3 regions of the Ancylobacter polymorphus genome follow, and region 3 is predicted to be linked to each of the others. Evidence: predicted binding sites of a transcription regulator. Region 3 holds the regulator's gene; each other region holds the start of a gene.

Region 1 (4,308 bases), 1.8 Mb from region 3:
GTACCATTCCCGGCCAGGATTGGCCCTCCCAGGCCTCCGACGGACGAAAAAAGGCGCGGCTTGCGCCGCGCCCTTTCGTAAGTCGAGAGAGAATGGACCCCGAGGAAGTCCATGCCGCCACCTGAGCCGGGCTTGCCCGGCTCAGATACTCAGCGAAAAGCAGGGGCGTATGGACCCCCGAGGAAGTCCATGCCGCCACCTGAGCCGGGCTTGCCCGGCTCAGGCACTCAGCGAAAAGCAGGGGCGTATGGACTTCCTCAGAAGTCCATGCCGCCCATGCCGCCCATGCCGCCGCCGGGCATGGCGGGGGCCGCGCCGCCCTTCTTCGGAATGTCGGCGATCATCGCTTCGGTGGTGATCAGCAGCGAGGCCACCGAGGCCGCGTTCTGGATCGCCGAGCGCAGCACCTTGGCCGGATCGATGACGCCGGCCTTGTACATGTCGACATATTCGCCGGTCTGGGCGTTGAAGCCGAAGGCGTAGTCGCTCTTCTCCAGGATGCGGCCGACGATCAGCGAGCCGTCTTCGCCGGCATTGCTGGCGATCTGGCGCGCCGGGTACTGCACCGCCTTGCGGACGATGTCGACGCCGGTCTTCTGGTCCGCATTGGCGGTGACGACGCCGTCCAGCGCCTTGAGCGCGCGCAGGAGGGCCACGCCGCCGCCCGGCACCACGCCTTCTTCCACGGCCGCGCGGGTCGCGTGCAGCGCGTCGTCAACGCGGTCCTTCTTTTCCTTCACTTCGACTTCGGTCGCGCCGCCGACGCGGATCACCGCGACGCCGCCGGCGAGCTTGGCGAGGCGCTCCTGCAGCTTCTCGCGGTCGTAGTCCGAGGTGGTTTCCTCGATCTGCGCCTTGATCTGCGCGACGCGGTCCTCGATGTCCTTCTTGGCACCATTGCCGTCGACGATGGTGGTGTTCTCCTTCTCGAGCACGACCTTCTTGGCGCGGCCGAGCATGGCGAGCGTCACGGTGTCGAGCTTGATGCCGAGATCGTCGGAGATGGCGGTGCCGCCGGTCAGGATCGCGATGTCCTGCAGCATGGCCTTGCGGCGATCACCGAAGCCGGGAGCCTTCACCGCCGCGACCTTCAGGCCGCCACGCAGCTTGTTGACGACGAGCGTGGCGAGCGCCTCGCCCTCGATGTCCTCGGCGATGATCAGCAGCGGCTTGGAGGTCTGCACCACCGCTTCGAGCACCGGCAGCAGTTCCTGCAGGCCCGAGAGCTTCTTCTCGTGGATGAGGATGTAGGGGTCCTCGAACTCGACCCGCATCTTCTCGGCATTGGTGATGAAGTAGGGGGAGAGATAGCCACGGTCGAACTGCATGCCTTCGACCACGTCGAGCTCGGTCTCGGCGGTCTTGGCTTCCTCGACGGTGATCACACCCTCATTGCCGACCTTCTCCATCGCCTCGGCGAGGTACTTGCCGATCTCGGCGTCGCCATTGGCGGAGATGGTGCCGACCTGGGCGATCTCGGCGTTCGAGGTCACCTTGCGGGCGTTCTTCTTGATGTCGGCGACGATCGCCTCGACCGCGAGGTCGATGCCGCGCTTGAGGTCCATCGGGTTCATACCGGCGGCGACCGACTTGGCGCCTTCCTTCACGATGGCCTGGGCCAGCACGGTGGCCGTGGTGGTGCCGTCGCCGGCGAGGTCGTTGGACTTCGAGGCCACTTCGCGCACCATCTGCGCGCCCATGTTCTCGAACTTGTCTTCGAGCTCGATCTCCTTGGCGACGGTGACGCCGTCCTTGGTGATGCGGGGAGCGCCGAAGCTCTTCTCGATCACGACGTTGCGGCCCTTGGGACCGAGCGTGACCTTGACGGCGTTGGCGAGGATGTCGACGCCGCGCAGCATCTTCTCGCGCGCGTCGCCAGCGAACTTAACTTCTTTGGCGGACATGAATCTTTACTCCGGTGATGCGTTGCGAGCAGCGGGAAGAGGCTGGCTCAGGCGGCCTTCTTGGAAGCGGCGACGCCTTCGAGCACGCCAAGGATGTCGGACTCCTTCATGATGAGGTAGTCGACGCCGTCGATCTTGACCTCGGTGCCCGACCACTTGCCGAACAGCACGCGGTCGCCCGCCTTCACATCGAGGGGGACCAGCTTGCCGGCCTCGTCGCGGGCCCCGGGGCCGGCGGCGACGACTTCGCCCTGCGAGGGCTTTTCCTTGGCCGTATCGGGAATGATGATGCCGCCCGCGGTCTTCTCTTCCGCTTCGATACGCTTGACCACCACGCGGTCATGCAGGGGACGGAACTTCATCGGCTCTCTCCAATCGTGAACGATCGTTTGATCCTGCCACCGCGCCCGCCAGCCCGGACGGCATGGGGTATCGCGCGGTGCCGTGCGACATCTAGGCGCCGGGGAAAGGGGGCGCAAGGTGCGGGCGGCAAAAAATTGGCAGTCTCGGAAAGAGAGTGCCAATGCGGGCCGGTCGGCGCTGTCAGCACTCCGTCGCATATGCTGCTAATGCATTGATTTTGAACGTTTATTGCGATTTTTAACCTTGCCGCGCCGTCGTGCCGGCGGCACACTTCCCTCTCGTCACGAAAGGAGGTTCCGCATGACCGATCATGAAGGTTCGTCGCGTGGTGTTGCGTCGCCGGCCGCGACGGAGGGGGCAGGGGGGCATGTCTCGGCGGATTTCCGCCGTCAGCTGGAGGGCTACGGTCTCACCACCGCCCATATCCTGTACCGCATGCCCGACCATCCCGGCATTCTGCAGAGCTTTCTCTGGCAGCATTACGACCTCTGCCCGCATTTCCCCGAGCTGAAGCGCTTCCTGGATTTCTGGGCGCGCGAGCTGGAGGGCCCGCTGCACTCCGTGCGCGTGGCGCATGCGCGGCTCATCGGGCCAGCCGAGCTGCGGCGGGTGGACAGCGAGTTCCGGCTGAACTGAGGCCGGGCGACCTGCCCTTCTTTTGAGCGTGCCTGCCCTCTTCTTGCCGCGCGCGACGTGCTATGAGCGCGGAAGAGGGGGCCGGCCCGGCGCCCGAGGAAAGTCAGGCAGCTGGTCACGCTGGTGGATCATCGTTCTCCCCGCACGTCGGAATTGCTCTCGGCGATCGTCACCGCCCATTCGGCGGAGCGCATCGGCGTGGGCGAGATCGTGCACGCGCTGCGCAACCGCGCCTTCGGCCTGTCCATCCTGCTGCTCGGCCTGCCGAACTGCCTGCCCATGCCGCCGGGCCTGCCGGTGCTGTGCGGCATTCTGCTCTGCCTTGTCGGCGGGCAGATGCTGCTGGGGCGCGACGAGCTGTGGCTGCCGCGCTGGCTCGCCAACCGCACCATTTCCCGCGCGCTGCTGGAGAAGATCGTCAATGGCTCGCTGAAGCTGATCCGCCGCTTCGAGAGCTATTCGCGCCCGCGCTTGCCCTATTTCTCCTCGCCCTCGGCGCGCTTCGTGCTCGGCGGGTTGGTGGTGGTGCTCGGCCTGCTGCTGCTGCTGCCGATCCCCATCTTCGGCAACCTGCCGCCCGGCATCGCCGTGGTGATTCTCGGCCTCGGCCTCGTGGAGCGCGACGGCGTGTTCATTCTCGCCGGCGTGGTGGCGACGCTGGTCAGTTTCGGCGTGATGGGCCTGCTCAGCTGGCTGCTGTTCCAGGGCGCGCTGGCGGTGTTCTGATCCCTGCGCGGCAGCCGTTCGGGCTCATAACGTCCGGTTGCATTTTGCCAGTTGCATCTTAAAGTACCTCTTCTATCGCACGCGATGTCGGGGGGCACGCATGGCAACGGACCTTCGCCTTGGGACGGGAGCGGGGCCTCTGCCGGCCCCAGCACGCAAGCGGCTGATCCTCTGCCTGGACGGTACATGGAACACGGCCGACACCGAAGAGATCACCAACATTGTCCGGCTGCGCGACATGTTGCAGCCCGGCATCGTCGATGGGGTCGAGCAGCGCATCTATTATGATGAAGGTGTCGGCACACAGGGCGGCCTCGACAAATATATCGGTGGCGGCATGGGGCGGGGGCTCGATGTCAATGTGCGTCAGGCCTATCGCTTTCTCTCGCAGTTCTACGAGAGCGGCGACGAAATCTACATTTTCGGCTTTTCGCGCGGCGCCTTCACCGCGCGCAGCGTCGCCGGATATATCGGCGCTGCCGGACTTCTGCTGCGGGACAACTGCACGCGTGAGAATGAGGAGGCAACTTGGCTGCATTACCGCACCGACACCAAGGACCGCTATCCCAAGGACGGTCTTCGGCTCGCTGAGCTGTGCCACCGCGATCTGCGCATCCGGGTGCTGGGGGTGTTCGATACGGTCGGTTCGCTGGGGATCCCGCTCGATGCCGCCGATTGG
Region 2 (4,308 bases), 1.2 Mb from region 3:
GCGCGTCGTCGATGCGGTCCTTCTTTTCCTTCACTTCCACTTCGGTCGCGCCGCCGACGCGGATCACCGCGACGCCGCCGGCGAGCTTGGCCAGGCGCTCCTGCAGCTTCTCGCGGTCGTAGTCCGAGGTGGTTTCCTCGATCTGCGCCTTGATCTGCGCGACGCGGCCCTCGATGTCCTTCTTCTTGCCGACGCCGTCGACAATCGTGGTCTTTTCCTTCTCGATCACCACCTTCTTGGCGCGGCCGAGCATGGAGAGGTTGACGCTCTCAAGCTTGATGCCGAGCTCTTCGGAGATGACCTGGCCGCCGGTGAGGACGGCGATGTCTTCCAGCATGGCCTTGCGGCGGTCGCCGAAGCCGGGGGCCTTCACCGCCGCGACCTTGAGGCCGCCGCGCAGCTTGTTGACCACCAGCGTGGCCAGCGCCTCGCCTTCCACGTCCTCGGCGATGATGAGCAGCGGCTTGCCCGACTGCACCACGGCTTCGAGCACGGGCAGGATCGCCTGCAGGCCGGAGAGCTTCTTGTCGAAGATGAGCATGTAGGGATCTTCGAGATCCACCGTCATCTTCTCGGCATTGGTGATGAAATAGGGGGAGAGATAGCCACGGTCGAACTGCATGCCTTCGACCACGTCGAGCTCGGTCTCGGCGGTCTTGGCTTCCTCGACGGTGATGACACCCTCATTGCCCACGCGCTGCATGGCGCCGGCGATCATCTCGCCGATGGAGGCATCGCCATTGGCGGAGATGGTGCCGACCTGAGCGACTTCGTCGCTGTTCTTCACCTTCTTGGCGCGCTTCTCGATGTCCTTGATCGCCTCGGCGACGGCGATGTCGACGCCGCGCTTGAGGTCCATCGGGTTCATGCCGGCGGCGACGAACTTGGCGCCTTCGCGGACGATGGCCTGGGCGAGCACGGTGGCGGTGGTGGTGCCGTCGCCGGCGAGGTCGTTGGTCTTGGAGGCGACCTCACGCACCAGCTGGGCGCCGAGATTCTCGAACTTGTCTTCGAGCTCGATCTCCTTGGCGACGGTGACGCCGTCCTTGGTGATGCGCGGAGCGCCGAAGCTCTTCTCGATGACGACATTGCGGCCCTTGGGGCCGAGCGTGACCTTCACCGCATTGGCGAGGATGTCGACGCCGCGCAGCATCCGCTCGCGGGCATCGCCGGCAAATTTAACGTCCTTGGCAGCCATCTGGCCTACTCCTGAAAATCAGTGTGTCCGGGGAGCGAAAGTCGGCTCAGCCGACATTGCTCATCGCGTCGGCTCAGCCGACGATGCCCATCACGTCGGATTCCTTCATGATCAGGAGGTCCTGACCGTCGATCTTGACCTCGGTGCCCGACCACTTGCCGAACAGCACCTTGTCGCCCGCCTTCACGTCGAGCGGGACGAGCTTGCCGGCTTCGTCGCGGGCGCCCGGGCCCACGGAGAGGACTTCGCCCTGCGAGGGCTTTTCCTTGGCGCTGTCGGGGATGATGATGCCGCCCGCCGTCTTCTCTTCGGCGTCGAGGCGCTTCACCACGATGCGGTCATGCAGGGGGCGGAACTTCAGCTGGGCCATCGGTAGATCCTCGGTCTTCCTGTCGCGCGCCGGTGCGGCGCTGGTGAGAAGCGTATTAGCACTCTTCATAAGTGAGTGCCAAACCGTCGCCGAGATAGGAATGGTACCGGATTGAGTCAAGCGCGCGGCAAGGGCCGGCGCTGTCATAAATCGTCATGCGCGGGTGGCGGGGACGTGATGGCGCGCCAGACATGAAAAAACCCGGCCCGCGCGGGGCGCGGACCGGGTTTGATTTCTAAGGCGAAGCGACGATCAGGACGCCTTCTTGATCGTCTTCTCGACCGAGGCCTTGATCGGCTCGGCGGTGTCGGCGGCGACCTTCTGCGCCAGGGTGGAGAGTTCCTTGGCCTGGCTGGAAAGCACGTCGAACTGCTTGCGCAGATGGCCGGTGGAGAGTTCCACCGCTTCCGACACGCTCTTGGCGCCGAACAGCGCGCCCATATAGTCGAAGGCGGCGTTCACATTGGTGCGCAGGGATTCCAGCGCCGCCGTATTGTACTCGGCAAGGCCGCGCGACGCGGTGGAATAGGTGTCTTCCAGCAGGTCGGTTGTCTCTTCGGCGTTGGCCTTGAACTTCTCATAGGTCTCGCGCGCGTTCTGCACGCTCTTCTCGGCCATCTCGCGCACCACGGCGGGCACTTCGACGGCGGAAGCGACATCGAACTTCGGGACTTCGAACTTCGGCATCTCGAACTTCGGCATGGCAGACTCGAAAGCGGCAGTGGCCGCCTTGGCGGTCTTCTTCGGGGTGGGGGTGACGGGGGCAGCGTCGACCATGGGGGTTCTCCTCGCAGTCGCGGTGGATTGGGAACTGGCGACAACCGCTCCGCGCCTGCGGCCGCGCCCTGACCGGCAAAGGCCTGTCCGAGTGAAACCCGACCCTCTGCCTTGTCTTGTCCCCTAATATTGTGCAATGCAGCATCATATTGCAATGCACAATTTGCCCTGACGAGCGATTTTTTTGACTTTTTTCAGCCGGCGGGGCTCTGCCGTCGCGATTGGCGCGGCGGGAAGGCCTATTTGTCGGCCTTGCCGAAGGGCGAGGCGGCGCTGGCGTGCTGGCCGAGCGCCTTGGCCTGCTCGGCGAGGCGGGCGGCCTGTTCCTTCACATATTCGGCGTGCAGGCGCGCCCATTCGTCCACCGTGGTGGCGCTGGCGAGGCGGGAGGCAAAATCGAAGCCGGCGGCAATGTTGGCCTCGACGAAATCCAGCGTGGTGCGGCCGAACTCGCGGGCATTGCCCTGCGCCGTGTCGACATGGCGGCTGGCGTCGTCGAGCGCCTTGTGCGCGGCGCCCAGCAGGCCATCAATGGCCGCGCGCGCCTGCCCCACGCCCTGCTCGGCAATGGCGCGCAGTTCGGGGGGAACGTCGAGTTTCGGATTGTCGGCCATGGCGAAAACTCCTCCGGATGACGATGTGGGAGTGTAGACGCAACGTAAGGCACTGCTATCCGGCCGGATGCCTACATCTAAAGTAGTAGGGTGCAAGCAAAAGGCAATCGAATTCGCGCCGCTGCGGGCCGGCCGGTTGCACTTGGTTAACCGGGATCGGTGGCAACCAATTAACCGGAAAAGGTGAAGCTGGCGCGACAGGGCAGGCGGCGCATGGCAAGCGGCGCCGGCCCGCATTATTGTTGGATGCGGCGGCAGGTCCTTGCGGGGCCTCCGTTTGCGGCATCCGGTTCTCACCGGCGGGATCATTCGGGCGCACATGACCACCGACGACATCGGCACATTGGCGACGCAGGCCCTGCGTGCTCAGGCGGCGACCGCGCTCGCCGGGGCGGCGCCGGCGGTGCTCGCCCTCGCCGATGGCCGCGTGCTCGACGCCAATGACGCCGGCCGTGCCCTGCTCGACCCCGCGACGCTGGCCACGCTGGCGCCGCGCCTTGCCCCCACGCTGCGCCCGTCGCGTCCGGCGCGGCTGGAACGGCTGCGCGTGCCGGGCACGCTCACCCCCGTCACCTTCGCCTGCTCGCTCATTGCGGCCGGCGGTGTCCGCGCGCTGCTCCTCGTCGGGCTCGACGCCAAGCCCGCCCGTGCCCCGGCCGCGCCCGCCCCGGCAGGCGCATCGCCCGAAGCGCCGGCCGTGGCGGCGCCCGCCCGCTTCACCTGGAGCACCGGCCCGGATGCGCGGCTGAACCGTATCGACCCGCGCCTCGCCGCCGCATTGGAGCGCGCGCCGGACGAGCTCGCCGGCCGCGACTGGCGCGCGCTCGGTGCGCCGGACGCCCACCGCGCGGTGCTGGAGGGGCGCAGCTTCACCCATTTGTCGCTGCTTCTGCCGACGGCGCGCGGCGAGGGGCTCGCCATCGAGCTTGGCGGCGCCCCCATTCGCGGCGACGGCATGCGCGGCTTTGGCGTGATAAAGGGCCGCCGGAAGCTGGACGCGCGGGCCGAGATGCCCGCCCGCCCGGACCTTTCCCCGCCGGTGAGCCCGCCGGCGCCGCGCGTCCCCGAAATTGCGCCCCCGGCGCCCGAGCCCACCCCGCCGGTGCGGGTGACGCTGAGCCTGGTGCCGTCGCCGGCCAATGTCGTGCCGCTGCGCGCCGGGAGCGAACCCGGCCGTGACGCCGCCCGCTCCTCCTGGGAGGGGCTGTCGACCGGCGAGCGCAACGCGTTCCGCGATATCGCCCGCGCCCTCGGTGCGCGGCTGGAAGGCGTCGACGACCTTGGCGAGGCGCCCGCCGACCCCGTCATTGAGCCGCCCGCGCCGCCCCGCGCGACGCCGCCCGAAGCCC
Region 3 (4,308 bases):
AGGCACAGAGCGGAGATGAAATGCGCCTTGCGCAGATCGGGGAGTTCCGCCCCGGCGTCGCGCAGTTCCTCCTCCACGCGGGTCATCGCCGCCATGAAGTCCTTTTCCGGCCCCGCCCACCGGGCGGTGTAGAGCCCCGGCGCGCCGCCCAGCGCATCGACGCACAGGCCGGAATCGTCGGCGAAGGCCGGCAGGCCCGACGCATTGGCGGCGGCGATGGCCTTGATGCGGGCATTCTCGCCGAAGGTGAGGCCGGTTTCCTCCGGCTCCGGCAGACCGAGCTCGCCGGCGGAAACGGCGTCGATGCCATAGGGTGCCAGCAGGCCCCGCATCTCCTCCAGCTTGCCGGGATTATGGGTGGCGATGACGACCCGGCCTTCGAGCCGGCGGTGCGCGGCGGGGCTCATGCGACGGCCAGCTTCTGCAGATCGACCAGCTTGGCGACACCCTTGCGGGCGAGGCCCAGCATGGCGTTGAACTCGTCCTCGGTGAACGGCGTCTTCTCCGCCGTGCCCTGAACCTCGACGAAGCCGCCGGAGCCGGTCATGACGAAGTTCACATCCGTATGCGCCTCGGAATCCTCGGCATAATCGAGATCGAGCCGCGGCTCGCCGTCGATGATGCCGCAGGAAACCGCGGCGAGATGGTCGCGCAGCGGCAGGGTGGAGAGCATGCCGCGCGCCTTCATCCAGCTCAGGCAATCATGCAGCGCGATCCACGCCCCGGTGACGGAAGCGGTGCGGGTGCCGCCATCGGCCTGGATCACGTCGCAATCGATGGTGATCTGCCGCTCGCCGAGCTTTTCGAGATCCATCACCGCGCGCAGCGACCGGCCGATGAGGCGCTGGATTTCCTGCGTGCGGCCGGACTGCTTGCCGGCAGCGGCCTCACGGCGCGTGCGGTCATGGGTGGCGCGCGGCAGCATGCCGTATTCCGCCGTCACCCAGCCCCGCCCCTGCCCCTTCAGCCAGGGCGGCAGCCGCTCTTCCAGCGTCGCGGCGACGAGTACATGGGTCTCGCCAAACTTCACGAGGCAGGAGCCCTCGGCATGGCGCAGCACGCCGCGCTCGAAGCTTACGGCCCGCATCTCGTCGGGAAGGCGGCGGGAAGGGCGCATGCGGACGATCTCCTGAACGGCGGCGACGAGCCCGTCGCGACAGGCCCTGTGGGCGGACCTTGTAAGGGCGGCGCGGGCCCGGTGCAATCGCCGGCGGTCCCTCACGGCCCAATGACGGGGCCTCAACACGCGCCGCCTTGTACATGGGCGGCGATTACCGAGATAATAGACACCCATGACCGGGTAGACGAGACAAGGGACAGGCCCCGCGATGCCCCTCGACCCATTTCTCTCCGCCACCGCGCCGTCGCTGGCGCGGCTCGACGAGCGCTCGCGCGAGATTTTCCGGCAGATTGTCGAGACCTATCTCGCCACCGGCGAGCCGGCCGGCTCGCGCAACATCTCCCGGCTCATCCCCATGACCCTGTCGCCCGCCTCGGTGCGCAATGTGATGGCGGACCTCGAAGCGGCGGGGCTGATCTTCGCTCCCCACACCAGCGCCGGCCGTCTGCCGACCGAGCGGGGGCTGCGTTTCTTCGTCGATGCGCTGCTGGAGATCGGCGACGTGTCGGAAGACGAGCGCAACTCGATCGAGACGCAGGTGCGCGCCGCCGCCCGCGCCCAGACGGTGGACGGGGTGCTGGCGGAAGCGTCCAACCTGCTCTCCGGCCTGTCGCGCGGCGCCGGCGTCGTCACGACAGGCAAGACCGATGTGCGGCTCAAACATATCGAATTCGTGCCGCTCGACCCCAGCCGGGCGCTGCTGATCCTCGTCTCCGAGGATGGCGAGGTGGAAAACCGCCTCGTGCCGCTGCCCAAGGGCCTGCCCTCCTCCGCGCTGGTGGAAGCGACCAATTTCCTCAGCGCGCTGACGCGCGGGCGCACGCTGGTGGAACTGCGCACCGAGGTGGAGCGCACCCTCGCCGCCCGCCGCGCCGAGCTCGACGAGGTGACGGCGCGGGTGGTGGAAAGCGGCATGGCCAGCTGGTCGGGCGGCGACAAGGCCGAGCGGCGGCTGATCGTACGCGGCCAAACGCGGCTGCTGCACGATCTGCGCGCCATCGAGGATCTGGAGCGGGTGCGTCTGCTGTTCGACGATCTCGAAGCCAAGCAGGAGGTCGTGGACCTTCTGGGGCGGGCCGAGGACGCGCAGGGCCTGCGCATTTTCATCGGCTCGGAGAACAAGCTGTTCTCGCTGTCGGGCTCCTCCACCATCGTCGCGCCCTATCGCGACGGGCAGGGCCGAGTGGTCGGCGTACTCGGCGTCATCGGGCCGACGCGGCTCAACTATGCCCGCATCGTGCCGATGGTCGACTTCACCGCCCGCGTCGTCAGCCGCGTCCTTGCCGGTCCGGGGATTGACGCGGCTTGATTTTTGCGGCTTCCGCCCCGATATGGCGGGCGTCCGCGCGGCCACGCCGCCGGGACAAATCCATTCTTCGACGAGGTATTCATGAGCGACGAAAACCGCACCCCGGCTGACCAGCCCGAAACGGGCGATCAGACTGTCGACGCCGGCCACGGCGCTGCGGGCGCGCCGGACGACCTCGCTGCCGCCTTCGCCGCCGAGAAGGAACAGCTCGAGGCCGAGATCGCCGCGCTGAAGGACAAGTTCCTGCGCGCCTTCGCCGAGGCCGACAATGTGCGCCGCCGCGCCGAGCGCGAGGTGGCAGACGCCAAAATCTACGGCATCACCGGCTTTGCCCGCGACATCCTCACCGTGGCCGACGATTTCGAGCGCGCGCTGGGCGCCATCGACGCCGAGGCCCGCGCCAAGGCCGACGGCACGCTGAAGACGCTGCTGGAAGGCATCGACCTCACCGGCCGCGCGTTGCTGCATGCGCTGTCCAAGCACGGCGTGGCGCGCATCGAGGCGGATGGGGCGAAGTTCGATCCGAACATGCATCAGGCGATGTTCGAGGTGCCGAACACCGAGGTGCCCTCCGGCACCGTGGTTCAGGTCATCCAGCCCGGCTACAAGCTCGGCGAGCGCGTGCTGCGCCCGGCGCTGGTCGGCGTCTCCAAGGGCGGCCCGAAGGCAGCGTCCACGGACGCGCCGCCGGCTGGAAACTGAGCCGCGCTCCGCGCGCCGGCCCATCCGAGATGAAAAAGGGCCCCGTGGGGCCCTTTTTTGCGGCTGGTTCAGAAGATCAGCGCAGGGTCACGCCATCGCGCACGGCGCGCATGGCGGTGTAGTCGGCATCGAAATTCTCCGTCGCCGCCACGCCGACCATGCGCAGATAGCCATTGCGGCCGAAGCTGAGCCACTGCGCCACCTTCACCGGCGTGCCACTCTGCTGGTCCACCGCATTGGCGATCAGCTCATAGCCGGGCTGGCCGCCGACGCGCAGCGGGCCGCCGCGCTCGACGCGCAGTTCCTTGATGCCCGGCACGCTGGCGATCGCCCGCTTGGCCACCGCCTCCCGCTCATCCTCGCGGATTTCACCGGGCCCTACGGCGACGATGAAAAAGGACTGGGACTGGGTCTCGCCCTTGTCCGCCGGGGCGGCATCGGCCTTGGTGAGCAGCACCGCATTATTGCCGATCACCTTCATCACTTTGTAGCCGCTCAGCTGGTCCAGCGTGAAGGGCAGCTTGGCGAGCATCTCCTCGGTGCTGGGCGGCGCGCGGAACACCACCGTCTTCAGCGCCTCCTCGATCTTGGCGTCGGGATAGCGGCTGCTCGCAGCCTCCGGGAACTGCACCGTGATCATGCCGGTCTGGTCCTTGCCGCCGGCGACGAGGATCCATTTCTTCAGCGCCCCGGCGCCGACGGTCTGGAATCCCTTGAGCAGGATCGCCGGCACGCCATCGGCGAGCGTCACGTCGCGGCGCTCCTCGACCGTCACGCCCTGCTTCTCCAGCTCCTTGGCGGCGAAGCTCTTGGTGATCTCCTCATAAGCAGGCTTGGGCATTTCCAGCACGAGCAGCGAGGCGCTGGCGGCACGGTCCTGGAAGCCGGGCACGCCGGGCACAGGCACCATGCCCTCCGGCGGCACCAGGCCGATCGTGCCCTCATTGACGAACACCGTCTGGGCGGCAGCGGGAAGGGCGAGCGCCGCCAGCACACAGGCTGCGGCGGCAAGGCGGGCAACAAGGCGCATTCGCAATCCTTCAAATCTCAAGGCGGCTGTAACTTCGCCCTTTCTGCGCATTCATCAAGGCCGAATTTCGCTCGTGCCCGCCCTGTGTACCCGCCGTAACGTCAGATTGATGCGCCCCGGCTGCTTCAAAAGCGTCGACGTGCCGGG

Evidence for each region. Region 3 encodes HrcA, which represses chaperone genes, less so after heat shock. Its sites were predicted from a motif close to GTTAGCACTCNCNNNNNGNGAGTGCTAAC; they were not measured.
Region 1: a site for HrcA is predicted at 2,401-2,429, ahead of groES (co-chaperone GroES). Genes of this name have one in related genera too.
Region 2: a site for HrcA is predicted at 1,623-1,651, ahead of K9D25_RS20910 (co-chaperone GroES). Genes of this name have one in related genera too.

What each region holds. Positions count from the first base shown of each region.
Region 1 covers NZ_CP083239.1:3,015,625-3,019,932, forward strand. Annotated here, with positions in the region: gene groL (chaperonin GroEL) at 258-1,904, opposite strand; gene groES (co-chaperone GroES) at 1,952-2,266, opposite strand; gene K9D25_RS14205 (usg protein) at 2,568-2,903, shown strand; gene K9D25_RS14210 (exopolysaccharide biosynthesis protein) at 3,027-3,629, shown strand; gene K9D25_RS14215 (DUF2235 domain-containing protein) at 3,730-4,308, shown strand, end outside.
Region 2 covers NZ_CP083239.1:4,366,547-4,370,854, reverse strand. Annotated here, with positions in the region: gene groL (chaperonin GroEL) at 1-1,198, opposite strand, end outside; gene K9D25_RS20910 (co-chaperone GroES) at 1,272-1,559, opposite strand; gene K9D25_RS20905 (phasin) at 1,821-2,345, opposite strand; gene K9D25_RS20900 (phasin family protein) at 2,585-2,959, opposite strand; gene K9D25_RS20895 (histidine kinase dimerization/phospho-acceptor domain-containing protein) at 3,279-4,308, shown strand, end outside.
Region 3 covers NZ_CP083239.1:1,215,020-1,219,327, forward strand. Annotated here, with positions in the region: gene rdgB (RdgB/HAM1 family non-canonical purine NTP pyrophosphatase) at 1-407, opposite strand, end outside; gene rph (ribonuclease PH) at 404-1,117, opposite strand; gene hrcA (heat-inducible transcriptional repressor HrcA) at 1,329-2,429, shown strand; gene grpE (nucleotide exchange factor GrpE) at 2,511-3,131, shown strand; gene K9D25_RS05730 (hypothetical protein) at 3,208-4,161, opposite strand; gene K9D25_RS05735 (alpha-ketoglutarate-dependent dioxygenase AlkB family protein) at 4,216-4,308, opposite strand, start outside.